One region of the Arthrobacter parietis genome, then DNA from elsewhere that is predicted to be linked to it. Evidence: riboswitches for the same ligand, from Rfam matches in the RefSeq annotation. Region 1 holds a riboswitch; each other region holds the start of a gene.
What was found. Region 1 has a riboswitch for S-adenosylmethionine ahead of metX (homoserine O-acetyltransferase MetX). Riboswitches for the same ligand answer to the same signal wherever they lie in the genome.
Positions count from the first base shown of each region.

Region 2: linked by a shared signal. The riboswitch ahead of ABFX19_RS07135 (ABC transporter ATP-binding protein) and the one ahead of metX (homoserine O-acetyltransferase MetX) in region 1 are both predicted to bind S-adenosylmethionine.
Region 3: linked by a shared signal. The riboswitch ahead of ABFX19_RS08420 (aminotransferase class V-fold PLP-dependent enzyme) and the one ahead of metX (homoserine O-acetyltransferase MetX) in region 1 are both predicted to bind S-adenosylmethionine.
Region 4: linked by a shared signal. The riboswitch ahead of ABFX19_RS02550 (rhodanese-like domain-containing protein) and the one ahead of metX (homoserine O-acetyltransferase MetX) in region 1 are both predicted to bind S-adenosylmethionine.

Region 1 covers NZ_BAAAON010000010.1:146,213-153,291, reverse strand. Annotated here, with positions in the region: gene ABFX19_RS15350 (M28 family peptidase) at 1-1,264, shown strand, start outside; gene ABFX19_RS15345 (DMT family transporter) at 1,352-2,317, opposite strand; gene ABFX19_RS15340 (RNA-binding S4 domain-containing protein) at 2,380-2,619, shown strand; gene ABFX19_RS15335 (class I SAM-dependent methyltransferase) at 2,594-3,238, opposite strand; gene ABFX19_RS15330 (alpha/beta hydrolase) at 3,271-4,029, opposite strand; gene metX (homoserine O-acetyltransferase MetX) at 4,085-5,272, opposite strand; SAM riboswitch class IV at 5,290-5,420, opposite strand; gene ABFX19_RS15320 (VOC family protein) at 5,756-6,397, shown strand; gene ABFX19_RS15315 (CPBP family intramembrane glutamic endopeptidase) at 6,442-7,079, opposite strand, start outside.
Region 2 covers NZ_BAAAON010000001.1:1,498,658-1,505,736, forward strand. Annotated here, with positions in the region: gene acs (acetate--CoA ligase) at 1-172, opposite strand, end outside; gene ABFX19_RS07125 (ABC transporter permease) at 163-1,008, opposite strand; gene ABFX19_RS07130 (aliphatic sulfonate ABC transporter substrate-binding protein) at 1,077-2,105, opposite strand; gene ABFX19_RS07135 (ABC transporter ATP-binding protein) at 2,238-3,062, opposite strand; SAM riboswitch class I at 3,068-3,165, opposite strand; gene map (type I methionyl aminopeptidase) at 3,262-4,038, shown strand; gene ABFX19_RS07145 (ThuA domain-containing protein) at 4,035-4,703, opposite strand; gene ABFX19_RS07150 (nucleoside/nucleotide kinase family protein) at 4,763-5,404, shown strand; gene ABFX19_RS07155 (DUF2975 domain-containing protein) at 5,571-6,062, shown strand; gene ABFX19_RS07160 (helix-turn-helix domain-containing protein) at 6,062-6,313, shown strand; gene corA (magnesium/cobalt transporter CorA) at 6,438-7,079, shown strand, end outside.
Region 3 covers NZ_BAAAON010000002.1:50,736-57,814, forward strand. Annotated here, with positions in the region: gene ABFX19_RS08405 (metal ABC transporter substrate-binding protein) at 1-752, opposite strand, end outside; gene ABFX19_RS08410 (hypothetical protein) at 905-1,069, shown strand; gene ABFX19_RS08415 (class I SAM-dependent methyltransferase) at 1,066-1,824, opposite strand; gene ABFX19_RS08420 (aminotransferase class V-fold PLP-dependent enzyme) at 1,917-3,215, opposite strand; SAM riboswitch class IV at 3,311-3,425, opposite strand; gene hisN (histidinol-phosphatase) at 3,496-4,320, opposite strand; gene ABFX19_RS08430 (cold-shock protein) at 4,532-4,735, opposite strand; gene rsgA (ribosome small subunit-dependent GTPase A) at 4,910-6,031, opposite strand; gene aroA (3-phosphoshikimate 1-carboxyvinyltransferase) at 6,028-7,079, opposite strand, start outside.
Region 4 covers NZ_BAAAON010000001.1:540,827-547,905, reverse strand. Annotated here, with positions in the region: gene ABFX19_RS02565 (COG4315 family predicted lipoprotein) at 1-184, opposite strand, end outside; gene ABFX19_RS02560 (multicopper oxidase family protein) at 330-1,931, opposite strand; gene ABFX19_RS02555 (O-succinylhomoserine sulfhydrylase) at 2,102-3,307, opposite strand; gene ABFX19_RS02550 (rhodanese-like domain-containing protein) at 3,396-3,929, opposite strand; SAM riboswitch class IV at 3,936-4,061, opposite strand; gene ABFX19_RS02545 (aminodeoxychorismate lyase) at 4,337-5,191, opposite strand; gene ABFX19_RS02540 (hypothetical protein) at 5,217-5,501, opposite strand; gene pabB (aminodeoxychorismate synthase component I) at 5,599-7,079, opposite strand, start outside.

The DNA.
Region 1 (7,079 bases):
CACCCAGATCAGCCCGGAATCACAGGTTTACGCAGCGGAATCCTTCGCGACCATGACCTATTCCGGGGCAGGAGAAGCGGTGGGCGCTATCACCGCCGTCGACACCACCGGTACCGCCGGCGCCAACACCAGCGGGTGTGAAGCCACCGACTTCGATGGATTCGCAGCCGGATCAATTGCGCTGATACAGCGTGGCAGTTGTTCGTTCGCGCAGAAGGCCAGCAACGCAGAAGCAGCCGGGGCCACCGCCGTCGTCATTTTTAATACCGGATCGGAAGGCAGCACCGGTCCGATCAACGGCACCCTCGGGGCACCGGGAATCGAAATTCCGGTCCTGGGAGCAAGCTTCGACGTGGGCGTCAGCCTGATCGGCGAGAACGTCACGGGCACAGTGACGGTGGACACCGTCTCCGAGAACCGCGCGACTTACAACGTGCTTGCGGAAACCGCAACCGGCGACGCCGACAATGTGGTGATGGTCGGCGCTCACCTCGACAGCGTGGTGGCCGGTGCCGGCATCAATGACAACGGCACGGGTAGCGCCGCAATCCTTGCGGTCGCGGAATCGATGCAGAAGGTCAAGACTGCAAACAAGGTCCGCTTTGCCTGGTGGGGTGCAGAGGAACAGGGACTCCTCGGCGCGGAGCACTATGTCGCAGACCTCGCGGAAACGGGAGAGCTGGACAGGGTTGGGCTGTACCTGAACTTCGACATGATCGGCTCCGCCAACTTTGGCCGCTTCGTGTACGACGGTGACAACTCGGCCTTCCCTGTCGGTCCCGGCGCTGCTGAGGGTCCTGCGGGATCCGGTCAGATCGAGCAGGATTTCCACGACTACTTCGCAGCTGAGGGACTGGCCTCAGGTGAAACAGCGTTCAGCGGCCGTAGTGATTATGGACCATTCATCGCAGAGGGCATTCCCGCAGGCGGACTCTTCACCGGCGCAGAGGGAATCAAGACCGAAGAGCAGGCAGTGCTCTTCGGTGGCGTTGCGGGCGCACCCTACGATGCCTGCTACCACGCAGAATGTGATGACCTGAGCAACGTCAGCGTTGAGTCACTCGACCAGATGAGCGACGCGATTGCTCATCTGACCCTCACCTACGCCATGAACACGACCGCGGTGAACGGCGTTGGAGACAACGTGAAGGGTAACTTCAAGCAAAAGGGCGGCTTCGAAGGTAACCCGCTGGGCGGCGGCACCGAAAGCGGCGGCGGGCTCCACCCGGAGCATGACCACGATTCCGAACTGGCCGACCGGTAGTATCCCGGGCTAGCCAAAGGCGGGTCGGGACCACTTCTTTCAGGTGGTACCGACCCGCCTTTTCGTTGCCCGCGATCTTTTCCTGGATCAGCGTCGCAGCAGGCGCCGGTTCCAGGGCAGCGTGGTCAGGATGATGGCCCCCAGTGCGAGGATCGGCCCCGCCACGGTGGCGAAGACGACGACGGTCCCCGGCGTGGGGAGCACAAGGTCCAGTGCCAGCGAACCCAGCAGCTGGCCTGCGATCATTCCGAGGCCGGTAAGCAGCACACCCAGGGATCGCACCAGGAGTGCACCGATACCGATGAAGATGCATCCCATCGGTCCACCCAGGTAATACCACCACTCTGCCGGCAGCGGTTCAGGAGGGCCGGTGAGCACCAGTTTCACTAGCCAGGCGGCGAGGAGCACGACCGATCCGGCAATGAAGTTCATCAGGGTGGCGGTAATGGGTGTGCCGTACTGCACGGCGGCGGTTCCGTTCATGGCTTGTTGGAAGCTCACCAGGATGCCGGCTGCGATGGGAAGCAGGAGCGGAAGGATGAGTGCCGCCGTCGTACCTGTTCCGCCGAGGCGGGGTGAGACTGCCCAGATAACTGCCGCGACCGTCAGCGTCACGCCGATTACCCGCATGATGGTGATTGTGCGCCGCCCGCCGGGTCCGATCCCGAGCCTGTCCACGGCGAGTCCGCTCAGCGTCTGGCCCATGACCGCGGCGACCGTAAAGAGCGCGACTCCAAGGACCGAGATGGTGAGCGCCTGCGAGAAAACAAACAACGCACCGATGGTCCCTGCGGCCAGGTAGATGCGGGGAAACCGCCGCTGCCGCACGGCAGGGATCAGCTGGCCGAGGCCCGCCCGTCCGCGCGGAAGCAGCAACGAGATCAGGATCATCAGCACCAATCCGGTACCGAAACTGATGAGCGCGGCTGCAAGTCCGTCGTCGAGCGTTTGCCCCAGTGCTCCGTTGATCCTGCTTTGAAGCGGAATGGCTACGCCGGAGGATATTGCCAGCGGGAGGCCGATGACGGCGGGAAGGTGGGGGGCTCGAGACACCCGTTAAACCCTAGGGCACTGGCCTGTTCCGGCCGGTCACTTCCGGCGGGCAGAATGTAACCATGAGCATAAACGATGAGACCGGCGCCGCCACTGAAGTGCCCATCCGTGACTCGATGATCCGGCTGGGCCAGTTGGTCAAGCTGGCCAATCTTGCCGAGGATGGGGTGGAGGCCAAGGAACTCATCGAGAACGGCCTGGTGAAAGTCAACGGTGAGATCGAGGATCGCCGGGGACGCCAGATTCATCCCGGTGATTCCGTGACGGTGAACGGCGTTACCGTGACAGTGGTGCAGGGATAACGCAGGCATCGCGGGCTTCGGCTTCGCACACCGCAACGAGAAAGTCCGATGTTGGCGTCCAGGCCTGAAGATCCCACGTGGCCAGGCGCAAGGAGACGGAGAAGCCGGCGCCGGCGACGTCAGTGAAAAACTGGTCGAAGGTGTAGCCGCGCCCGGCGCCGAACCCGACGATCAGGCGTCCACCGCGCGCCAGGTGGCGATGCAGGCGTGCAAGAACCTGTGGCGCCGTGCCCGGAGCAAGGAAGGCGAGGACGTTTCCTGCGCAGACAATCACGTCAAAGGACTTAGCCACTCCGCGGGCCGGCAGATCCAGCTCTGTCAAGTCTCCCACCAGCCACACAGGCCCTGGGTGGGCTGCCCTCGCCGCTTCGACCAACTGGGCGTCCGCGTCAACTCCCACCACGGAATGGCCACGCAGCGCCAGTTCCCCGCCAACCCGGCCTTGCCCGCAGCCGGCGTCGAGAATACGCGCATTTCGGGGAGCCATTGCGTCGACGCACCGGGCTTCCCCGTGTAAGTCCGCACCCTCGGATATCAGCTGTTCAAAACGCTGGATGTAGGCGGCTGACCTGTTGGGGTCCGCGCGTTTTCCTGCGTCCCAGAGCGTTTCTTTCTTCACATTCGGGAGTCTAACCCGCCACCGTAACGGCGTTACCGTGACAGTGGTGTCCGGCTGACGCCGGGCACCACCATCTGCAGAAATTCCCGCACATGTCCCAGTTCCTGTGCGTTGATGCTGTGGTACATGCCCGCGTAGAGCACCTTGGTGAGCTTGGTGTGGCGGTTCAGCCAGCCGTGGGTGAACTCGATTCGATCGGCGGGAATGACCGGGTCTTCCTGATCCCGGCCCCAGAAGAACGGCACTGGCTTCGCAACAAGCGCGCTGTCGTTGAAGAACGTGCTGCCGTCGGTCGGCACAACAAACCCTGAGAGCCCGACGACGGCCGCGTAGTCTGCGGGCCGGGCACGCAGCATGGAGCTTGCCACTGCCATGCCCATCGAGAAGCCGAGCAGGGTGACGCTCGAGTGCGACTGCTTGATGGAGTCGACCCAGTCAATGACGTCCTGGACGGCGGCGGTGACCTTGTCGACCGAATAGGCGGCGTCCTGCATCAGCGGGAACCAGGTGAAACCTGCTCCCAGGGCGACCGGCGCACGTACGGATGCCACGGTGAACTCGTCGGGCAGGAAGTCGAGGATACCCATGAGGTCTTCCTCGTTGGCCATGTGTCCGTGCAGCAGCACCAGGAGCGGCGAGCCGGAGCGCTCGTCTTCGGGCTTCGACCAGACGACAGTCGGTGCGGTCGAGGCCGGGCCGGTCCCGGGCCCGGTCTCGGGGGCGGAGGCGGAGGCGGAGGAGGAGGCGGAGGAGGGCGCAGCAGAACCGTCAGTCGAGGAAAAATTCGTCATAGCTCCATAGTGGCATGTTGAACTGTGCCGGCTGCGTGCTGCGGCAGGCTGCGACTCAGCCCGCGCGCAACCGTAGCGCTGAGGCGCTCTCCTTGACATCGCCGTCGTCGGTGTTGCTATAGAACGCTGCTGCCAGCGCGGGCTCAAGCTGCGCAATCTCGGTGAGGAAGGCATCGTGGCCGATGGGAGATTCAATGGTGTGGACGGCAACGTTCCCGGGCAATGCGGACGCCAGTTCAACGGACTGGCGAGGCCAGTAGAGGCGATCCGAATCCACCGCCGCGACGAAGAACTCTGCCGAGGCAGCTGCGAGTGCAGTGCTGAGGCTCCCCCGGTCACGGGCAACGTCGTGGCTCATGAGCGCTTCAGTGAGGATGACGTAGCTGTTGGCGTCAAACCGCCGGACCAGCTTTTCCGCCTGATGGTCCAGGTAGCTCTCCACCTGGTAGCGGCCGCGCCCGCCCGGCACCGACGACCCAAAAGGCTCTTCCATACCCTGCGCTGCCCGACCGAACCGGTGTACGAGTTCCGCCTCCGAACGGTAGGTGATGTGCGCGATGCGCCGGGCAAGGCCCAACCCATCCTCGGGACCGGCGCTTCCGTAGTAGTCGCCGCCGGTGAACCGCGGGTCGAGGCGAATGGCCTGCACCTGGGCCTGCGCGAAGGCGATCTGCTCCGCGGTGCTCGCTGCTCCGCACGCGATGACGGCGCACCGTTGCACCCGCCCGGGATAGGTGACAGCCCACTCAAGAGCCCTCGCGCCTCCCATTGACCCACCCAGCACGGAGTGCCAGGAGGAGATGCCCAGCAGGTCTGCGAGCAGTGCCTCGGCACGCACGGAATCGCGGATGGTGACGAAGGGGAAACGCGAACCCCACGGCTTGCCCTCCGGATCAAGCGACGCCGGCCCCGTGGATCCGTAACAGCCGCCCAGCATATTGATGGACACCACGAAGTAGCGGTTCGTGTCGATGGTTCTGCCCGGACCCACCAACCCGTCCCACCAGCCATCCTCGGAGGACTCGCCCCGCGCTACATGTGAGCTGCCGGTGAGTGCGTGCTCGATCAGCACCGCATTGGAGGCATCGGCATTGAGCGTGCCCCAGGTCTCGTAGGCGAGGACGACATCGGGCAAATGGCCGCCTGTTTCCAGCGCCAACGGGCCAATCCGGAACCGTTGCACGACGACGCCGTCAACCAGCCCCGCTTCCGGCTGCGGAACCGCTGTGGTGATGCCTGTCAAAACCCTGCCGCCTCACTGAATCGCGCTTGCTCCTGCACTGCATGCAGGGCCTGGTCTTCACCCGGGGCACCCCGCCGCGAGGGAGGGTTGCCGGACAGCAAGCCGGGGCTGATGGCGGGTGGAACCTGCCGCACTGTCACTCGTTACCTCGTATTAGGAAACCTGACCAGCGCGGGTGAGGGCAACTTGTGTGACTCGCCGTGAAATGAAGCCGGCTGGCGTAGTAGCCGTGAAAGGCGCGCGTGCGGCAGAGGATGCTTGAGTGGGGCCGTTCGGCGTCTATGGGAAAACGGTCGGCCCCACTCAAGGGGGACACCCAGTGGGCGTCCCTGGCAGGAAACTCCGGCGGTCTCGGAACCGGGCTCCCTGTGTGAAGCAACTATCCGGCTCTGACCTTGGGTTTTGCTTGGAACATCGTCGCCCGCGGTGTGACTTAGGTAACCCTTAGTCGAGGCCTCCATCACAAAGTGCCAAAATGGGGCCATGCGCCTGGATCATGTGTCTTATGCCTGCGAACCTGACGGACTGACTGCTACTGCGGAACGGATTTCCGACGCCCTCGGAGTTGAATTCGTGAAGGGTGGAATCCACCCGCGGTTTGGCACCCGCAACATGATTTTTCCGTTGGTCAACGGCCAGTACCTCGAGGTAGTCGAGGTCCTTGACCACCCAGCCTCGGACAAGGCTCCATTTGGCCAGGCGGTGCGGGCACGGTCCGAGGCCGGCGGCGGCTGGATGGGCTGGTGCGTAGCCGTTGATGACCTCGCCCCGTTCGAGGACCGCCTTGGCCGCAGCGCCGTCCCCGGTAACCGCAAATTCCCGGACGGGCAGGAGCTGACCTGGCAGCAGATCGGCATCAAGGGCCTCATCGCTGACCCTCAGGTCCCCTACATGATCCGCTGGGATGAAGGCACGGAGTCCCTCCACCCATCCCAGGCGCGCACCGCGTCCGTGCGCCTCAGCGCGCTCACCATCGCCGGGTCGGCAGAGCGCGTCACAGAGTGGCTCGGAACGCCCGTCACCCACCCGTTGGACGACGTCGACGTCGAGTGGATCGCCCCCAACGGCACGCCCGGCATCATGTCGGTAGCGTTCGAAACCCCGAAGGGTGCGGTCCGGATCTAATTGGTTCTTTCGGACGCTGGTTCCCCAGGCCGCGTGGCCGGGGGTTAGCTTCCGATGCCGATAGCCGGGCCGAAGAGCGCGAAGCCGACAAAGCCTGCAATGTCCAGCAGCGCATGCGCTATCACCAGGGGCATCACCCGCTTGGTGCGCGTGTAGGCGTAGCCGAAGATCAGCCCCATGATCACGTTCCCGATGAACGGGCCGATCCCCTGGTACAGGTGATAGCTCCCTCGCAGGAGCGCCGAAGTCACAATAATCACCGGGACTGACCAGCCCAGTTCCCGGAGCCGCTCAAAGAGGTAGCCCACCACAATGACCTCTTCGAGCACCGCGTGACGGATCGCCGAGAGCACCAGCACAGGCAGCGTCCACCAGTAGGTGTCGAGCGCCGTCGGGATGATCGCAGTGGTAAGCCCCAGTGCCCGGCCCGCGGCGTACACCCCGAGCGTTCCCACCCCGATCACCGCGGCCAGCCCCACTCCCAGACCGAAGTCGACCTTCGGTTTGCTGAAGGTGAAGCCAATCCGGCGGAAGGCCGACTTCCCCGGCTGGGTGAGCAGGAACAGCACAAGCACCACGGGAACCAGCGCAAAGAAGATTCCCAGCAGCTGGTAGGTGAGATCGAAGTACTGCCGGTTGTCCAGAACCGGATTGAGCCTGGTGGTCTGCGCAGCCAGCGGCG
Region 2 (7,079 bases), on a different contig from region 1:
GCGGCACCGACAGCTCGCCGTCCGGTCCCTGCCGTGCCGGATCGAATGTGTGGGCCGTATGCCAGTCGGAGGACCAGTGCAGCCGCCGCGCCTGTTCCTCCCAGAAGGCGATCCGCTCTTCCTCGTTGGTGAAGCCCCCGTGAACAAGGGAATCTACGGCAGTTACGCCCATTTGCGGATAGCCCACTTCTCGAAGACACCCAGGATCGCGTCCGTGAGCTTGCCGAGGATTGCCAGCAGCACTATTGCCAGGAGCAGTCGGTCCACCCGTCCATTGTTCTGAGAATCGGTCAGCAGGAAGCCGAGGCCCATCGAGGACGCCAGGAGCTCAGCCGCGACGAGGAACAACCACGCCTGCGCGAGCGCCAGCCGCAGCCCCGAGATCACCGAGGGGACCACGGCGGGCAGCTGCACCGTGGTGAACAGCCTCAGCCCGTTCAGCCCGAAGGCCCTTCCGGCCTCGACCAGGTTCTTGTCCACGTGCTGCAGGGCCATGGCAACGGTGGTGAAAACGGGGAAAAAGGCGCCGATGGAGATAAGGATGACTTTCGAATCCTCACCGATTCCCACCCAGAGCATCAGCAGGGGAACCCACGCCAGTGACGGCACGGCGCGGATGGCACCGATGGTCGGCGAGAACAGGGTGTCCACCCACCGGGACAGACCGACAAACGCTCCGACCACGAGACCGGCGATGGCACCGATCAGGAAGCCGATGACCACGCGTTGGGTCGAAATAGCAATGTGGATGCGAAGTTCCCCGCGCTGGATCAGATCGACGGCGGCGTCAAAGACAGCGGTTGGCGCCGGCAAGGTGACCGGACTGATCAAACCGACGACGGCGGCCAGTTGCCAGGCCGCCAACAGCGCCAGCGGAACAATGAGTCCCAGTCCGAGCTTGGCGACTGCCTTGCCTCGCGGCTTGCGCCGGGTGAGGGCATTGCCCTGCCTGCCGTCGTCGTCGTTCGGGTTTGTTGTGTGCGGGGAGCTTGTCCCCTTGGAGGAGATGACCGAGGCGGGGCCGGTGCCGACGCCGCCGGGCACGATGCTGTTACCGGTGAGGTAGGGGTTGCTCATTACTCTCCAATAGCGGACGGATCGGCGTTGGTTGCGTAGGTGTCATCAAGAAGGGTGGAGAGGGCTTCGTCGATGTTTTCCTGGCTTGCGACGTCACCGGATTCGACGAACATCGGGCCGACTACCTCGAGCACGTCCAGCTGGGCCTGACCGGGGGTGCCGTTGACGTCGAGGTTGGACCGTTCGGTGATGACCTTGGTGGCCACGGATTCTTCAATGCCCGCAACCTCGGCGAGGATCGCTGCGGTTTCCTCCGGGTTCTCCTGAGCCCACTGGCGTGCCTTCTCATAGGCGTTGACCACGGCCTGGGCGAGCTCAGGGCTTTCCTCCAGGAAGGACTCGGTGGCATTGAGGAAGCCGTAGGTGTTGAAGTCCACGTTGCGGTAGAACAGCTCGGCGCCGTCTTCTTCGGCTGCGGCCATGATGGGATCGAGGCCGGACCAGGCGTCCACCGAGCCGGTGTTGAGGGCGGCCCAGCCATCGGCGTGCTGGATGTTCTGGATGGTCACTTCGCTCGGGTCAACGTTGTGCTCTGCCAGTGACTGGAGCAGGAAGAAGTAGGGGTCGGTGCCCTTGGTGGCGGCGATGGACTTGCCGCGGAGATCCTCCGCGGATTCGATACCCGTATCCGCCGTTGTGACCAGTGCGGACCATTCGGGCTGTGAGTAGATGTCGATGGTCTTGATGGGGGAGCCGTTGGCGCGGGCCATCAGCGCTGCCGAACCGGCCGTTGAGGCGACGTCAGCTTCGCCGGAGCGGAGCAGTTCGTTGGCCTTGTTCGATCCGGCGGACTGGACCCATTTGACCGTTACGCCCTCATCTTCCAACTCGGCCTCGAGCCAGCCCTGGTCCTTGATGATGAGGCTCAGCGGGTTGTAGGTGGCGAAGTCCACCGTGAGTTCTCCGCCGGTCGCGGCTGCGGCTTCGCCGACTGAGCCGTCGGCGTTTTCCCCGGCAACGCAGCCGCTAAGGGCGAGGGCGGCGATTGCGGCGGTGGCGGCGAACTGAAAACGTGCGGTGCTCTTCATGGTGATCCTTTTCGGAGAGTGCGTGGGACGGGTGTAGGGGGCTTGTTCTTGGGGGTGTCGGCGCAACATGGCGGCACGGTGGGCGCCGCACGCGCTGGGATACGGCGCTGCGAACTGGCCGCAGGCGCGCGGTTAGTGCTGGTGGCTGTCGACGCCGAGGCTGCTCAGCAGCGAACTGCGTAGCGCGGCAAGTTCGGCTGAGCCGCGGTCGCGCGGACGGTCGCCCGGAACCTCCAGCACGCGGCTGATGGTTGCACCCTGGACGTCAGGCTCCTTCGCGAGAACGATCACCCGGTCGGCGAGCTGCAGCGCTTCGTCAACATCATGGGTGACCAGCAGGACCGTGGTCGGGGTGGTTTGGTGGATACGCAGCAGGAGGTCCTGCATCTTCAGCCGCGTCAGGGCATCGAGTGCGCCGAAGGGTTCGTCGAGGAGCAGGACGCCCGGGTTGCGTGCCAGTGCACGTGCCAGCGATGCCCGCTGTGCCATGCCTCCGGACACTTCGCGGGGCCGGTGGCCGGCGAACCCGTCGAGTTCCACGAGGCCCAAAAGCTCCTCCACCTTCGCCTTGCCCGCGGCGGAACTGGTTTCCCTGGGCAGGCCGATAGCAACGTTCTCGCGCAGCGAGAGCCAGGGGAGGAGTCGGGGTTCCTGGAACGCGACGGCGCAGCGGGGATCGATCCCGTCCACTGCTGTGCTGTCGATGAGTACCGCACCGCTGGTGGGAGCGTCCAGTCCTGCCGCGGCTCGCAGGAGGGTTGATTTCCCGCAACCGCTGGCGCCCACAATGGCGAGAACCTCGCCTGCTTCAACGTCCAGGGTCACGTCGCGAAGCACCACGTGCTGCTCGCTTCCGCTCCCGAAACTTCGGGTCAACGAAGAGAAAGTCAGCGGCAGTGTCTGGTTGCCATCAGTGGAAATGGCCTGGGTACGGTGCGCTCGAAGAACGGTGCTCATGTATAACTCCATCGCTCCTGGCAGTAGCACCCGTTCTCCTGCAAGCAGGTAAGGGTTGCTGCGGCGTCAACGATCCAGGTCTCTCGGCCGCTCGGGATGGTGGAATTCCACTAAACGCTTTTGCAAGGGTCCGGCGCAATATGTGTCGTAACAAAGGAACGCTTCAGCCGGACATCGGCAGCGTGAGAGGGTCATCTACATGATTGAAATTCTGAACGCGAGCGAGTTGGCCAGGGCAAAGGAAGCGGGTGCGCTGGTCGCCAACATTCTGCAGACGGTGAAGAGCCGCAGCACGGTCGGGACAAACCTGCTGGAGATCAACCAGTGGACCAAAGAGATGATCGCTGAGGCAGGCGGGGTGTCCTGCTACGTCGACTACGAGCCGCCGTTTGGGCGCGGCCCGTTCGGCGCCTATATCTGCACGTCCGTCAACGATGCCGTGCTCCACGGTCTGCCGCATGACTACTCGCTTGCCGACGGCGACCTGCTCTCCCTGGACCTCGCCGTCTCCCAGCGCGGAATCGTCGCAGACTCCGCCATCAGCTTCATCGTTGGCGAGTCAAAGCCGGCGGAGAGCGTCGCGATGATTGATGCCACCGAACGTGCATTGACTGCCGGGATTGCCGCCGCCAGACCAGGCGCGCGCATCGGCGACATCTCCGCTGCCATTGGTTCAGTCCTCAGCGCCGCGGGATATCCGATCAACACGGAATTCGGCGGTCACGGCGTCGGGTCGACAATGCACCAGGATCCCCACGTGGCAAACACCGGACGGCCCGGCAGGGGATACGTGCTGCGCCCGGGGCTTTTGCTGGCGCTGGAGCCATGGGTCATGGCGGATACCGCTGAACTGGCAGTCGACGCCGACGGGTGGACACTCCGCAGCGCTACGGGCTGCCGGACCGCGCACAGTGAGCACACCATCGCGATCACCGACGATGGCGCGGAGATCCTGACCCTGCGACAAGAGACCTAGCCAAGCAGCCAGTCCACCGCGCGCTTCATCAGTTCGCGGTGTTCCGGTGAGGAGTACGACGCCGCGTCGTGCCCGAGCGCGTCATAGAAGCTTCGTGCCGGTCCAGTTTCAACCTGTCGCTCCAGCGACCACACCAGTGGGTGCAAGTGCCCCTCGTGTTCGTGGCGGGCGTGAACGACGACGTCCGGTGAGGTGCGCAGCCAGCTGTAGCGTTCGTCGGCGAGAGTGAAGTCGGGAATACCGACGGGGAAGGAGCCCTCGAGCAGGATGGTTGCCGCGCCGTACTCCGGGTGCATGGACACGTCGCGTACCCAGCGTCCGCCGAGCGCCGCTTCCCAGGACTCGGAATCGACAAAACTCGTGGCGCTCGAGTGCAGGGCGAGCAGCGGACGGCCGCCGGCTTCCCAGGCGTCCAGGCCATCACGGGCGGCGTCTGTACCGGGGGAAGTGCCGCCGTCCCGCGGGAGGCCGACATTCACCACCAGCAGATCCGGCCAGGCAGCAGAGTCACGGAAGCTACCGAGGGTGGTGTCGACGTCGTCGGCTGTTTCTACGGTGAGTCCGTGACCGCGGAGCAGGTCCGCGATGGCCGCGGAAGTTTCCGCGAACGGGTGCCAGGGGTCCGCGTACCGGCCGGTGCCGCTGAGGATGAGTGCCGTTGTCATGGGACCCATTCTGCCCATAAACGGCGTTCTCGACCCGGGTCACATGTCAGGATGGCACGGTGACGCTGTCGGAACTTGTTGATCGAATAGAGCGCATATCGGCGCGCGAGGCCGGCGTCGTGGTTGTTGGGATTGTCGGCGCGCCGGGAGTCGGCAAGACAACCTTGGCGGAGCAGTTGATGGCTTCACTGAACCAGAACAAACCCGACCCGGATCAGCAGCGCTTCGCCCATGTTCCTTTGGACGGGTTCCATCTGTCCGATCAGGAGCTGGCGCGCCTGGGTCTTCTGGAACGCAAGGGCGCACCCGAGACGTTCGACGAGCATGGCTATGCTGCTCTGTTGAAGCGGCTTCGTGGACGGCGGGATTCTGTAGTGTATGCCCCAGGTTTCGAGCGCACCATCGAGCAGCCCATTGCCGGCGTGATCCCTGTGTATCCGTCGGTGCGCACCATTCTCACGGAGGGCAATTACCTGCTGCTCGGTCGCCCGGGCTGGCGGCAGGCCCAGGCTCAGTGCACTGAGGTCTGGTACTGCGAGCAGGATGAGAACCTGCGGCTGGACCGGCTGATCCAGCGGCACATCCTGTTCGGAAAGAGTCCGGCTGCGGCGGCGGAGTGGGTAGAGCGGGTGGATGAACCGAACGCGCGATTGATCGAGGCGACGAAGAACCGAGCGGATCTGGTGATTCGGGTCGAGTAGCCGGTCGGGTTCGAACGCAAAGGTGCCGGGGATGCGCAGGATCGTGGGGACGTCACCACGTTCCTGCGCATCTCCGGCACCTTTGCTGCCTCAAGGCTGCTCCACGCTTGACCACCTATCGTTTCTCGATATATTCTCCTTGTTAATCAATCGAAGGAGAATCCCGATGGGAAAGTTGGCCGTCCTCGCATTGCAGGTCGTCATCGCGATGGTCATTGCGGGCTCGTTGTTCATCCAGCTCTGGATGGTTCCGCTGATCTCCGCTGATCTTGAGCAGTCGGGCGTGCCCACTGGGCTGCGCATCACGTTCAACGCGATCGTCGTCTTCGGCATCCTGACGGTTCAAGTGAGCGCCGTCTGCTTGTGGAAGTTGCTCACCATGGTCCGCAGCGGCACGGTCTTCTCCGATGGAGCATTCCGGTATGTCGACATCATCTTCGGGGCCATCGCCGCTGCGTCGGTCCTGGTGTTCGGTCTCGCGGTTCTCCTGGCTCCGGGGGAAATTGCTCCGGGGGTCATCCTGCTCATCTGCGGTGCCTCATTGTTGATCGGCGGTGTTGCGCTGATCGTGCTGGTCCTGCGGGTGCTGCTCGCCCAGGCAGTAGCCCGCGATGCCGAAGCGAAAAACCTGCGCGACGAACTCGACGAGGTCATCTGATGCCCATCATCGTGGATATCGACGTGATGCTGGCCAGGCGCAAGATGCCCGTGGGAGTACTGGCTGAACGCATCGGCATCACACCGGCGAATCTGGCTGTCCTGAAGAACGGCCGCGCCAAAGCCGTCCGCTTCACCACCCTCGAGGCGATCTGCGAGATTCTGGATTGCCAGCCCGGAGACGTGTTGCGTTGGGAGCCGGGAGGCACTGTGGAAAGCAACGACGACGACGGCGGCAACAGCAGGCGCTGACCGCGCACCCGAGATTCGGGCGCGGTACCGCAGCGGCCGCCGATGCTGTGAGAAACTCGCCTAAGCCCCGTTTCCGACGGACGGAATGCGGCGGAGCGCAGCAGACAAGAGTGAGGACGGCACGGTGGCCATCGTTGACAACGGCGTGTATGTGGACGGCCAACGGACCGCCAACCCGGAGAATCTGGACCAGACGTTTGAACTCAAGCGTGATCACGGCGGAATGGCCTGGATCGGGTTGTACCGGCCGGATGATGCTGAAATCCAGCGGGTGGCGGATGAGTTTGCGCTTCACGAACTCGCCGTCGAGGATGCGCTGCACGGCCATCAGCGTTCCAAGCTCGAGCGCTACGGGGAAACCCTCTTCGCGGTCCTCCGGCCGGCCAGGTATCTCGATGCCGAGGAAATGGTGGAGTTCGGGGAACTGCACGTCTTCGTAGGCCCGGACTTCATTGTCACAATCCGCCAGGCTGAATCACCCGACCTCGCGAAGGTCCGGCGGCGTCTGGAAGCGCGGCCCGAACTGCTCGCACTCGGACCCCAGGCAGTGCTCTACGCAATCCTTGACGAGGTCGTTGACCAGTACGCGCCCGTTGTCGCGGGGCTCGAGAATGACATCGACGAAATCGAGGACGAGCTTTTCAGCTCCGCTCCTGACGTAGCACGCCGCATCTATGACCTCTCCCGCGAAGTGATCGGCTTTCAGCGCGCCACTCACCCGCTGCGGCCAATGCTCGATGCGCTCCTGGCTGACGCCGAAAAGGAG
Region 3 (7,079 bases), on a different contig from region 1:
ACGGTGGACTCGCAGAAGACTGTGGGCACGTTGTGCTCCTGAACAAAGGAGATGACGTCGCTGATCTGCCGGGGGGTTCCCTCGGTGTCGGAATTGACAGGCCAGATGAAGGCTTCTTTGATTCCGGCGTCCCGCGCGAGGTAGGAGAACGCACCCTCACACGTGACCAGAGCCGGCGTTGCCTCACCAGTGCTGAACGCATTCTGCAGAGCGGTCAGCATGCCCTGGAGTTCCCGCTTCAAGCCGGCGCCGTTGGCTTGGTAGTCTCCGGAATGTGCGGGATCAAGCTCTGACAGTGCCGTAACAATGTTGTCTACGTACGTTTGCGCCGCCTTCGGGGACATCCAGGCATGGGGGTTGGGCAGTCCCTGGTAATCGCCGGAACGGATGTCAACGGGTTCCACGCCTTCGGAAAGCACCACATGCGGCGCATCGATGGACAGGACGAAACGTTCGAACCAGCGCTCCAGGCCCAGGCCGTTGTCAAGGACGAGATCCGCGTCCTGAGCCTCGACGAGGTCTGAGGGAGTGGGGTCGTAGCCGTGGATTTCGGTTCCGATCTTGGTGATCGATTCAACCCGGATATGCTCACCTGCCACCGAGCGTGTGAGGTCCGCGAGAACGGAAAAGGTGGTCAGTACAACAGGCCGCGGGTCCTTGTGTGAACTGGTCCGCTCCACAAGTGGGGTGCCACAGCCTGCAAGCACCAACGTTGTCAGGATGAGGAGTACCTGAATCCGAAGTTTCGGCATACCGAAAATATAGCCCGATCACGCTGCTGCCGCCACTGCTCCTGTGCAGCCGGAGCCACGGCACTCGACAGGAGAGCAATCGACAGGGCATGGTGGGCCTAACGGTATGTTGCCGGCAGGGCACGGCAGGACCACTATCAGGAGGTCGGGTTATGAGCGAAGAACCACAACACGAGGAAGTGCCGCGCGAGCACTCTGAACAGCCGGCAGAGGGGGATCGCGCTCAGAATCCCGCCGACACAGGCACTCACTCACAGGACCCGGCTGAGGGTGCAGATTCCGGGCCGGAAACGAACGGGACGGACGCTGAGGGCTAAAGCCGGCCGGCCCGCCAGCAGTAGGTAAGGTACGGCAGCTCGAGGACTGCGTCCGGCTGGTGCCCCAAGTGATCGTGCAGGTACCACGACAGATTGTTTTCCACCTTGGTGCGCACACCGGCTGATGCGTTCTGGTAGTAGGTGCGGGAGCGCGCAAGTTCCACGATGTCCGAGACCGGAAGAACCTGCGTCCATGGAATGACCCTAGACTCCGGCTCCGAAAAGCGCGGACCAAGCATAGGGCGGTAGCTCGGCCGGAAAACGTCTCCGGCATGCATGATGCGGGAGAGCCGGTGTACCCAGGCAACGCTGACGTCCAGCTGATTCCAGACGAGCGCGAATCTTCCCCCCGGTGCCAACACACGTGCGGCCTCCTGGCTTGCCGCAGCAGGATCACACCAGTGCCAGGCCTGGGCAATTGTGAGTACATCAGCGCTCGCCGTTGCGAGTCCCGATGCCTCGGCAGTTCCCTGCACTCTGGCTACGCGCGGGAGTTGTTGTCCGAGGACTGCAAGCATGTCCAGGGATGGGTCAACAGCTGTCACCTCCGGGCAGCGGCGGATGAGCTCCCGGGTGAACTTGCCGGTGCCGGCGCCAACGTCTGCTGCGCGCAACGCTCCGGCGGGTATGAGCCAGTCCACGCTGTCTTGGGGGTAGCCCGGACGCACGCGCTCGTAGCGGTCACTTTCCTGCAGGTAGCCCCGCGCCAATTCACGACGGCGGTGTTCGGCGAGGCGCGGACCTCCAACACCCATGTTGGGAACTCCTCGCATGACGGGTACGGAACCCGTCAATTAAAGCACCCGGTTGAAGGCGGCGTCGTGCCGAGGAAGTGCGGTCGCAGCGCTCAGTCGGTTGTGCAGGGCGCGGCGCCGGCAGTTCCCGGCGTGGGCGGAGCCCAGTCAGGGAAAGGGCGGGTCTCGACCGCGGGCACCCAGCGCCCGGCGTCGACCGCATAGTCAGTCCCCAGTCCATCCCGAAGAAGCGAGCGCAAACCGGTCAACAGCCTGTCGACGTCGTCCTGCCGTGATCCGAGCCCGAAACTCGCCCGTAGCGAACCTGACGGCAGGCCCAGCCGCTTCAGCAGCGGATGAGCGCAAAACTTCCCGTCCCGCAGTCCAACCCCGTGTTCTGCAGACAGATATGCGGCGACCAGCCCGGCGTCGTAACCGTGGACAGAGAAGTTCACTACGCCGATCGCATCGGTGCTGTCAGCGAAGATGCGGTGAACTGCTATGCCGGGAAGGTTGGAGAGCCCTTCCACGAGGGCATCCCGCAGCTCTGATTCATGCGCAAGCCAGGCCGGTTCATCCAACCCAGCGATGGCCTCTGTTGCCTTCGCCAGCGCGGCTGCACCGAGCACATTCGGTGACCCGCCCTCATGGCGCGCGGAACCGGTTGCCCAGGACACCGAGTCCACTTTCACAGTCTTCACTGCGCCGCCTCCGGCGAGGTGGGGCCTTCCGGAATCGAGCCAGTCGCCTCTACCGACCAGGACGCCCGCGCCGAAAGGCGCATACAGTTTGTGGCCCGAGAAGGCCGCGTAGTCGATACCGTCGCGGAGCAAATCCAGCCGCCGGTGGGGAGCGAGCTGAGCCGCGTCGACGACGATCCGCGCGCCGTGCGCATGAGCCGCCGCTGCGAACCGGCCGATGGGCAGAACTTCTCCGGTGACATTCGACGCACCGGTTACAGCAAGCAGGCTGATTCCTCCGGATGCCAATTCCTCTTCCACAGCGGCGAGCGTTTCCTCGATGGTTCCCGCGGCGACCAGCCCGCGATGGGGAAGCTGCAGCCAGGGCAGCAGATTGGCATGGTGTTCCACGTCGAGGTAGAGGACCTCACCGTCCTCCGGCAGGCATCCAGCCAGGAGGTTCAGCGAATCGGTGGTGTTGCGGGTGAAGATGACCGCATCATCTTCCCGGCCGCCGACGAAGTTCCGCACAGTCCTTCGTGCATTCTCGTAGAGCGAGGTGGAGATCTGCGATGCGTACCCGGCGCCCCGGTGCACACTCGCATAGTAGGGAAGCACGCTCTGCACATAGTCATTGACCTGCTGCAGCGCCGGCGTTGAAGCGGCATAGTCCAGGTTGACGTAACGGACGGCAGTGCCGTCCACCAGCGGCGCCTGCAGCTCAGCGCCCATCACGGACGCCAGCGGTGCAGCGGAGAGTTCGTTCTCAAGAAGTGCGTTGCTCACAGGAGGTACCCCACGTAGGTTCAGGGGACCTGCTTCACCAGGCCCCGCGCTTGCCGAACCACGTTCTGGCCCGGCCAGGTCGTCACCCGGGGCACCCCGCCGCGGAAGGAGGGTTGCCGGCCAGCAAACCGGGGTTTAACGCTGACACTCGTGACCTAGGAATCCAGACTAAAGCAGGCCGGGAATATCCGGTCCTTGTGTTACGCGTTGGTGTTAAGCGACCACGTCAGACGCCGGTACCTTCCTGAAGCAGATCGTCCAGCGAGGGGTTCAGTCGCTTCAGGACATCATTGTGAAGTGTGCTGTTGGTTGCCAGCGCGTTGCCTCCGAAGGGTCCGTCGGAGCCTTCGAGTGACGTGAAGCGACCGCCGGCTTCCGTGACGATGGGTACCAGCGCGGCCATGTCATACAGGTTCAGCTCAGGTTCGCAGGCGATGTCCACAGCGCCTTCGGCGACAAGGCAGTAGGACCAGAAGTCACCGTAGGCGCGTGTACGCCACACGGATTCGGTGAGCGATACGAATTCGTCAAAGTTGCCGCGCTCTTTCCAGCCGGACAGGTTCGAGTAGGAGAGCGAGGCGTCTTCCAGCCGGGATACGCTCGAAACCCGGAGCCGGCTGGCTGCCGCGAGAGACTTACCCATGAACGCACCGGTGCCCGTTGCAGCCCACCAACGCTTTCCGAGCGCGGGGGCGCTCACAACACCGACGACAGGCCGGCCCTCGTCCACCAATGCAATGAGGGTAGCCCATACCGGTACGCCCCGGACGAAGTTCTTGGTTCCGTCAATAGGATCGATGATCCAGCGCCGCGAGCCGGCGCCGCTGCTGCCGTACTCCTCACCGAGTACGGCATCGCGCGGACGCGCACGCGAGAGTTGCCCGCGGATAGCCTCTTCCGCCGATTTGTCCGCATCCGTGACCGGGGTGAAGTCCGGCTTGGTTTCGACCGCCAGATCCAGCGCCTTGAACCGGGACATGGTCTGGTCGTCTACGGAGTCGGCCATTACATGGGCAAGGCGGAGGTCATCGTTGTAGCTCTGGAGGTTCATACTTTCAACCTATATGGTCAGGGTGCACAGATGCGGGAGGTCCCGATGCGGACGCGCTCAGCGCTGGGCTACGATCGGTTCACGCACGCACAGGAACGGGTGTCATTGAACGGTGTGCTGTTAAACGCAAGAAAGGGGACACCGGCCGAAGCCGATGTCCCCTTTCTTGAAGCGCTAGATCTTGAAGCGCTGAAACTTAGAGAACGGAGACTTAGAGAACGGAGATGTTCTCAGCCTGGGGGCCCTTGGGGCCCTGGGTGGTCTCGAAGCTGACCTTCTGGTTCTCCTCAAGCGAGCGGAAGCCGCCGGAGTTGATTGCGGAGAAGTGAGCGAAAACGTCAGCGCCGCCGTCGTCAGGAGCGATGAATCCAAAGCCCTTTTCAGCGTTGAACCACTTGACTGTACCTGTTGCCATTTTTTTATTCCTTGAGTGTGAGGATCCCCCCGTACTTCGGGGTTCCTGTCGCGGTGTTCATTTCGCCTGCAAAAAAAGCTTTCGAACTCCGGAGAGAAATCAAGGCTTAACATTCGTGCGCAACACAACAACTCTGTTCAGTCTAGCAGGCAATCGGCGCCGTAGTCACATCACTCACTGCATCCCCAGCTCCTTGGCACCCTGGGAAGGTTCGACGCCCGCCCCGAGAAGCCGGCGCAGCGAAGACAGGCGCACCGGACCGGATTCGCCGGCAGCGCCCGACGCGACCCAGCCGTCCAGTCCGCAGTTGACGGCGGCGGCATCGTGGCGGCAGCCCCGCTCGCAGTCCTCGGTGCCGGGTGCAAGATCCGGGAAGGCGGCGAGGATGCGGTCGGCCTCGACATGGGCAAGGCCGAAGGAACGAATGCCCGGAGTGTCGATAATCCACGTACCGGGTGCTGAGTCTGCAGCTTTGAGGGCATAAGCCGATGAGGAGGTATGGCGCCCCCGCCCGGTGACCGCGTTCACTCCGCCCGTCGCCCGATTGGCTCCGGTGAGCGCGTTCACCAGCGTCGACTTGCCCACGCCGGAGTGACCGAGCAGTACGCTCACTCTGCCGTCCAAAAGCTCCTTCAACTGCTCGACGGCGCCGGGCGCGAGGAGCGCTGAGGCGCCGGTAGCGGATGTGGTTTCCACCGCGTCCGGTGTGGACGCAGTCTGGCTGGTGATGATGAGCAGGTCAAGATGTTCGTAGTTCGCCAGCAGATCCGACGGATCCTTCAGGTCTGCTTTGGTGACACAGAGGAGGGGCTGAATACCGGCGTCGTAGGCGGCCACCAGCGCGCGGTCGATGAACCCCGTGCGCGGCTCCGGATTCGCGGCCGCAACCACGATCACCAACTGGTCGGCATTGGCAACCACAGCGCGTTCCACGGGATCGGTGTCATCCGCGCTGCGGCGAAGCAGCGTGCGTCTTTCCTGAATTCGGACCAGCCGGGCGAGAGTGTCCGGTTCACCGCTGACATCTCCCACCAGCGCCACCAGATCTCCGGCGACGACGGGGGACCGCCTGAGTTCCCGTGCCCGGGCGGCAATGACAACCCGCTCTGCGTTGGTGTCCTCATCCACAACCGCGGTATAGCGTCCGCGGTCCACCGTGATGATTCGTCCGGTCACCGCATCTTCATGAGCCGGGCGGTCCTTCGTGCGTGGCCGGGAACCCTTCTTGTTCGGCCGGATCCGAACATCGGATTCATCCCAGGAAGCGGTCCCGCGGCGCGACCCGGCGGATGTCACCGAGAGCCGCTCGGACCAGCGGTGGCAGCGAGTGCCTTCCACAGCTCGGGGAACTGGGGCATGGTCTTGCCGGTGGTCGCAATGTTCTCAATCTCCACGCCGTCCACTGCGAGCCCCAGGATGGCGCCGGCCGTGGCCATCCGATGATCCTCATAGGTGTGGAAAGGACCGCCGTGCAGCGGAGCCGGGCGTATGACCAGGCCGTCAACGGTCTCCTCGACATCACCGCCAAGGCGGGTAATCTCCGCGACGAGGGCGGCGAGCCGGTCAGTCTCGTGCCCGCGCAGGTGTCCAATGCCCGACAATGCCGACGGTGTCCGCGCGAGCGAGCACAGCGCAGCGACGGTCGGCGCCAGCTCGCTGGTGTCGGCCAACTCGGCGCCGGTGATCGTCCCGGTGCCGCGGACCACCAGAGTGGAGTCATCGGTCAGCTCAACCTCGGCGCCCAGCAGGGGGAGTATGGTCAGCCACTTCGCTCCGACCTGAGTGGTGTCCGAAGGCCAGTGCGGCACACGCACGGTGCCGCCGGTAGCGAGGGCAGCGGCGAGGAACGGACCGGCATTGGAGAGGTCAGGCTCGATGCGCACATCGAACGCGCTGATGGTTCCCGGCTCCACCCGCCACGAGTTCGGAATGGAATCGTCGACGACGACGCCGGCCTCCCGCAGCACTGCAACCGTCATGGCGATGTGGTCAAGGCTCGGCACCGGCTTGCCCACATGCTGCAGGTTGAGGCCGTCCGTGAAGCGGGCGCCAACGAGCAGCAGCGCAGAGACAAACTGGGACGAGGCGCTCGCGTCTATCACCAGCGTGCCGCCCTCTACCGCTCCGGTTCCTGCGACCGTGAAGGGCAGGGAGCCGTCGTCGTTCTCGAGCTGTACTCCAAGTTCGCGGAGAGCACTGATGACCGCGCCCATCGGGCGTTTGCGGGCGTGAGGGTCACCGTCAAACGAGGTGCGCCCCGCACGAAGCGCCGCTAGCGGAGGAACAAAGCGCATGACCGTGCCGGCCAGCCCGCAGTCCACGCTCACATCCCCGGACGCGTCGG
Region 4 (7,079 bases), on a different contig from region 1:
CCTCGGAAGCCCCCTCCGTTGTCTCCGCCTCGGTGGGCTCAGCGCTTGTCGGTTCTTCTGCCTGCGTGGTTTCTGCGGCTGGGGGGCTGGTCTCGGTCTCGGTTGAGGTGGAGCCGCCACAGCCGGTCAACGCCAACAGGCAAACGGCGATGACGGCGAACAAGACACGCATTGCTTTACTCATGTTGATTCCTCCCGTAAACACCCCCTGGACACCCGGGGGATGGGAGTGGCCACTCGACCCCTCTGCTGGGAAGACGCACGAACTACCCCGGATGGTTCAATTTGCGGGAGAACTCACAGGTGAATCTCAGCTTCAGGTCGCCGCGCTACCCGACAGGGCTGTCGAAGACCGGGCGTGCGGCGGTGATGGGGTCGTTGGGATCCGGTTCACCCTGCAACAGGCCGACCCTGAACTGCAGCATCATGTCGTGGTCCTCATGGGGGAGGTTATGGCAGTGAACCATGTAGCGGCCTTTCTGGTGTTCGAACCGCATGATCGCCTGAACGGTCTCGTTCTCACCCACGTACATGACGTCCTTCGGGCCCTCCTCATAGCTGAAGGGGCGCTGTCCGTTCCGGCTGAGGATGTGGAAATCAACCAGGTGGATGTGCACGGGATGGAACCAGCCGCCCGACTTGTTTTCGATTTCCCAGATCTCGACGTCGTTGGCACCGGGATTGGCGATGACCTTCTGGAAGTTGCTCGCGATCACATCCGCCCAGCTCATACCGTTGATCTTCCACTCCCCGTTCTGGCGCTCCACCCGTAGCCGGCGGGTGGCCTTGGCCATCGCCCGGGTCAGCTGCATCGGACTGCTGTTAGCGAGGACTGTGGGAAGTGTCAGCGCAGTCGGATCATTGCGGTCGAAGGCGTCGTCCGTGACGTCAAAGGCCATGACCCGGCGGGTATTGCCGAACTCGATGTTGTTGGGGTTGGAAACGTTCTGCAACTCAATCCGCTGACCCGCCCTGTACTTTGAGAAATCGATCAGGACCTCATAGCGTTCCGAGTTGGCATGCCGGTACTGGGCCACCGGGATCGCGCGAGGCATGAGTCCGCCGTCGGTCGCCACGACTGTCAGCGGCTCCCCGGTGCTGAGCTTGAACCGGAATGATCTTGAGATGCCGCAGACCAGCACCCGGAAGCGGTAGATGCGCCGCTTGACCTTCATCACCGGCCAGGGCACTCCGTTGACCAGGTTGATGTCACCCCAGAGGCCACTGTGGTTGTGGTCGTCATAGTTTGCGTTTCCGTCGGCGCGCAGCTGGATGTCGCTCACCATGAGCGGCACGTCGAATTCGCCCTGCGGGAGTAAGGCGCGCTCAGCCGGATCGTGGATCTGATACATGGCGACAAGGCCCGAGTATGCGTTCTGCGCCGTGTAATGGACGCCGTGGTCGTGGTACCAGAGTGTGCGTGCGGGTTGGAAGTTGGGGTAGTGGTAGTCCTTCCGGAACCCGGGCAGCGTGGTGTCGGAGGCGTAGCCGTCGTATTGCGGCAGGGACGCTGAACCGTGCAGGTGGGTCGACGTTGCCATCGGAGTCCCGAAGTCGGGATGGGCTTTCGGCAACTGGTTCCGCATCGTCACAACGGCATGCGTGCCCTGATCGATGGAAATGGTGGGACCCGGGAAGATCCCGTTGTAGCCGAGGATGCGTGTCTTCAGTCCCGGAACAAGGGAGGCCGTCGCAGCCTTCTGGGTCACGTTGTAGAAGTTCTGCGGTTTCCCGTCCAACGGGTTGATTCCCGTCTTGTACGGCGCCAGGAACGGCGGACGGGTGAACGCGAGCTGATAGGGCTTGAGCTTTGAGCCGTCCAGGACCGGCGCGGACTTCGCGCTGATGGAGGCCAGGGGAGCGGTGAGGGTCGCGGCGGCCAGAGCACCGAAGCCGCCCATCGCCAGGAAATTGCGCCTGCTGACAGACATGGGAACATCCCTTCCAAAGGTGTTTCTTTTGGTGGGACGCGCATCGGGGTGCGTTGAAAACGCCCGCCCAGACTACGTACTCGATGTGTGCCTCAGCAGCAAGATTGCTCCTGCCTTCTTGGGGAAACCTTGGACGATCGTTTGGGTTACGGAGTGAGGCTACCCAGACGTCAGGAAGTGAGTGCCTTGCCCAGATCAGTCTGCAGGTCGCTTACGTCTTCAAGGCCCACCGAGAGCCGGATGACGCCGTCGGTCAAGCCGATTGCGGCACGCCCTCCTGGACCCATGGCGCGATGTGTGGTGGTAGCAGGGTGGGTGATCAGCGTCTTTGAATCGCCCAGGTTATTGGAGATATCGATGACTTTCAGGGCATCGAGCAGCGCAAAGGCGCGCTCCTTCGCCTTTCCCTCGGGTGCATCCAGTTCAAAGGTCACCACCGTGCCGCCGGCTGTCATCTGGGCGGCAGCGAGATCAAACTGCGGGTGCGATTCGAGCAACGGGTAACGGACCCAGTTCACAGCCGGTTGGGCTTCAAGCCAGCGGGCGAGGGTCAGCGCCGAGGACGAGGAGTGGTTCACCCGCAGGGAAAGGGTTTCCAGTCCCTTGAGGAGGGTCCAGGCATTGAATGACGACAGCGCGGGCCCGGTGTGCCGCATGAGTGTCTTCACCGGACCCTCGATGAACTCCCTGCGGCCGAGGATCGCGCCGCCCAGCACCCGGCCCTGCCCGTCGATGTGTTTGGTGCCGGAATAGACGACGACGTCGGCACCCAGTTCCGTACACCGCTGCAGCAGCGGTGTGGCGAAGACATTGTCGACGACGACCTGCGCACCGGCCGCGTGGCCGAGCTCAACGACCGCCCGGATATCGACGATCTCCTGCATCGGATTGGACGGCGACTCAAAGAAGACCGCCGTGGTGGGAATGCTCAGTGCTTCCTGCCACTGGCCGAGGTCCCAGCCGTCCACGAAGACAGTCTCCACACCCCAGCGCGGCAGAATCTCGTTGAGGATGACGAAGCACGAGCCGAAGAGGCTGCGTGAGGCAACAACGCGGTCGCCCGAGGCCAGGAGGGCACCGAGCGCGGTGAAGACGGCAGACATGCCGCTGGCTGTGGCGAAGCACGCCTCCGCACCCTCGAGCAGGCGAAGCCGCTCCTGGAACATGGCGACAGTCGGGTTGCCGTACCGGGAGTATACAAAGCGGTCGACGTCCCCGGTGAAGGCTGCCTCCGCCGCCGCAGCAGAGGAATACACAAAGCCCGAGTTCAGGAAGAGCGCCTCGGACGTCTCCTCGAAGTTGGACCGTGCCAGCCCCCCGCGTACCGCGAGGGTATCGGGTGACCAGGCAGCGCCGTCGTCATCCGGGCGTTGGATTCGGGGGTAGCCGCCGTTCCCCGCGATGGGCTCACGGCTGGCCGCCGGAGAGAACGACGACGGCGCGGGCTCACTTACTGGCGTGTGCTCATTCACGGGCGTCGCCACGGTCCGTTGCCGAACGGGCAGCGCCGGTCCGTTCTGTGATCGCGGTCTGTCCTGTGGTCGTTGCGTGATCTGTCGTATCCGTGCTCTCTGGGGCTTCTTCTGCATGCACTGTGGTGGCGAGGCCGCTGGAGCGCCAGCCGCCGTCGGCCTCAAATCCGTGCAGCACGTTGTAGGCAGTGTGACCGGCGGCGGTGGCATTCTGTGCTGCTGCCACAGAACGGACGCCGGAACGGCACAGGAAAAGCAGTTCGCGGCCCTTGAGCCCGTTCAGCTGGTTGAGGAAGGAGACGTTACGGCTGCCGTCGGAGCGCGTCCACTCGAGGAAGAGGGGGACGGTCCCGGCGTCGGTGAGGTCGGGAACGCCGACGCTCCGCCATTCCTCGACAGTGCGGACATCCACCAGCACGGCGCCCTTGCTGACGCGTTCCACCGCATCACGTGCGGTGATGTTGCCGGCATAGCCGTTGCCGGGCCGGGAATTCGCCGGGGGATGGGGGTTGGAATGCAGTGCCATTGTGTCTCCTCACGCTGTGCACGCTGGTGATCATGGGATGTGATCGTTGTGCCGAGTAGTCACCTGAGGCACCCCGCCGTGAAAGAGGGTTGCCGTCCAGCAAGTCAGGGCTTGGCGCTGGCACTCGTTACTCCGGAATGAACGTAGCACCGGCGGCGCCATGCCTGCCATGCCGGGCCGTAACGTGCGGTAACGCCCGTGGTACTCGGGCCAAAGGCGCCGGGGCGTGGCAGGTCCGAGCCAAAAGCGCCGATGCGTGGCAGGCCTGAGCCAAAAGTGCCGATGCGTGGCAGGTTCGTGGGGATGTCCCCACGATCCTGCGAATTCCCGGCACTTTTGCGGTTGGACCAGGGAACGGACGAGTGGGCCAGGGAACGGGCGGTCGGGCTGGGGGACGGGCGCTCGGGCTAGGAGACGGACGCTATGAGACCGCTCAACTCCGCGGTCAACTCGGGCGAAAGCGTCACCGGCTTTCCGTCGATGGACTCGACCTCGGCGAGCAGACGGACGCTCGAGATCAGCCAAACGCCGTCAGACTCGAACAGGTCTTCCGGCACGAGCGGTCCGTAACCCAAATCCCAACCTGCCTCACGGGCCGCCGCAAACAGTGCGCCCTGCGAGGTGCCGGGGAGGATCCCGCTCTCAAGCTGCGGCGTGATGAGGTGCTTGACGCCGTCGATGACCTGCGCGATCAGGACTGTCGACGTCGGGCCCTCGAGGACCTTGCCGTCAGACGAGGTGAAGATGACATCGTCGGCGCCGTGCGAGCGCGCATAGCGGACCGCCGCCATGTTCACCGCGTAGGAAAGGGTCTTCGCGCCCATCAGCAGCCACGGAGCACGCTGGGCAACCGTGCTGTCATAGCCGCGGTCAAGCAGGAGGACCGACAGCCGCTGGCCGCGCAACCCGACCGGTACGGCGGACACCTGGACCCACGCGGTGGCTCCCGCCTCTGGTTCGCCCCGGGTGGCGACGAGTTTGACCACGAGTTCGCCATCGTCGTCGGCTGCCGCCAGCGCGGTGGTGATGGCGCGTTCCCACACGTCCGACGACGGAACCTTCAGTTCCAGCGCATCGGCGGACGTCGCCAGCCGGGCGAGGTGGGCCTGCAGCTTCCGGGGAGCGCCGTTGACCGCGAGCATTGTTTCGAAGATGCCGTCACCCCGCGTGATCCCGGTGTCGGTAACCATCAGCTGCGGCTGTGCTGCGTCAGCTATGCGGCCGTCGGGACGGGCGGGGTCGAGGAACACCAGAACAGTCATGCGATCAGCATAGTGACCGGGCAGGTCAGGAGCTCGTGTCGTTGTCCTCGTTCAGCCCGCGCTGGGCAAAGTCTGCTTCATCGGAAGCTTCCGCAGGGAGGGGATCGGCAGCGTCCGGAACCTGGTCCGGTGCGTAGTCGATGAGACCGGCGTCGACCCGTTCCTGCTCCGTTGCGGCCGCCAGGGCATCGTCATCGAGGCGTTCAGGCTGCCCCGCATGGCCCTGATGGATGCGATTGGGAAGGAACTCGTTATCCGGCTCCGGAACGTCGTTCAGGTTGGGCGTGTTTTCATCGTTGGAGCTAGTCATGACCGTTCTCCTTCGTTGCACTTTCCTCGGGCGTCCCATGCTTCCACAGACGCCAAGTGGACGAAAGGCCCGCTCAGCGAACCGCTCGATCGCAGCGTCAGCTGGGGAAGCTCGAACCAAGCGCAGACAGCACCCCGAACGCCTTCGTCCGGACCTCGTCCCACTCCTCGGCGGGGTCGGAATCCGCAGTGATCGCGCCGCCCACTCCGAGTGTGAGGCGGGTGCCGCCGTCGTCGTCCTCCAGCACGAGAGTGCGGATGACGACGGCGAGATCCGCCGCCCCATCGAGGGAAAAGTAGCCGGCGGCGCCGGCGTAGACGCCGCGGGGTGCTTCCTCGAGCCGGTCCAGGATAGCCATGGTGCTGATCTTCGGCGCACCCGTCATTGAGCCGGCAGGAAATGCGGCCGCAACGGCTTCGGCACGGGAGGAACCGGGCCGGAGCCGGGCGTCGATGGTGCTCACCATCTGGTGAACGGTTGCATAGGTCTCGATGTCGCACAACCGGGTCACCGTCACGGTGCCGGGGACTGCAAGGTGGGAGAGGTCATTGCGGAGCAGGTCCACAATCATGATGTTCTCTGCCCGGTCCTTCGTGCTGGTGCGCAGATCCTCCTGGAGGGCGGCGTCTTGGGCTGGGTCCGGGGAGCGGCGCCGGGTTCCTTTGATTGGTTCGGCCCGCATTCCGCCGGTGGAGTCCAGCCGCAGGAATCGTTCGGGCGAGGTGCTCGCGACGGCGAAGCCCGGGAAGGTGAAGTAGTGCGCAAACGGGGCAGGATTGGCGCCTCGCAGGGCGAGGTAGATGCCGAATGGGTCGACGGGCGTTTCCTCGCGTGAGGTCAGGGCCGTCGTCAGGCACACCTCATACGAGTTGCCGTCCGTGATTTCCGCCTTGGCCGCACGGATTTTCTCCAGGTAGGGCTCGCGTGTGTCCCGCGCAGTGAAGCGGGGTGCACTCAGTGGGCGCGGTGCACCCACCGGACTTGTCACCGCCGGAGCAGCGCCCCCGGAAAGCACGACGGCGCGGGCACGTTCCAGCCACGCATCGGCGTCGGCGTCGCGGGAGCCGTCGCTCAAGGTCAGCAGGTAGGTGCGCTGTTCCCGGTGGTCAAGGACGACGGCACGCCCCGCGAAGAGCAGCGAAGCATCCGGAACCGAACTGGAACCGTGCGCAGGAGCGGAACCACCGGTTTCACGCTTCAGCTCGTAGCCAAGGTAGCCCAGCCAGCCAAGTGCGAACGGCCCCGGATAGTCCTCCGGCGACCGGACCGCGCGGCGACCCCACACGCCGTCGAGCCAGCGGAAAAATGGACCGGCAATCCGGGCAGTAACCGGGCCGCTGCTGACCATGGTGACGCCGGAGGTGTGCTGCGCAACCTGCCCGAACCGGCCGCCGTCGTCAGCCAGGATGGAGAAGCGGCTGCGGCCCTGCGGGTCCTGGGCCGCGGAGCTGTCCAGCCAGGCAGCGGCCTCAGCTCCGCCATACAGGGTGGAGAAAACGCCTGCGGCGTCCGGACACCCTGCGACGCTCTCAACCTGTAGCGTAAGACCCCGCCGTGCGGCACGCTCCATGGACATGA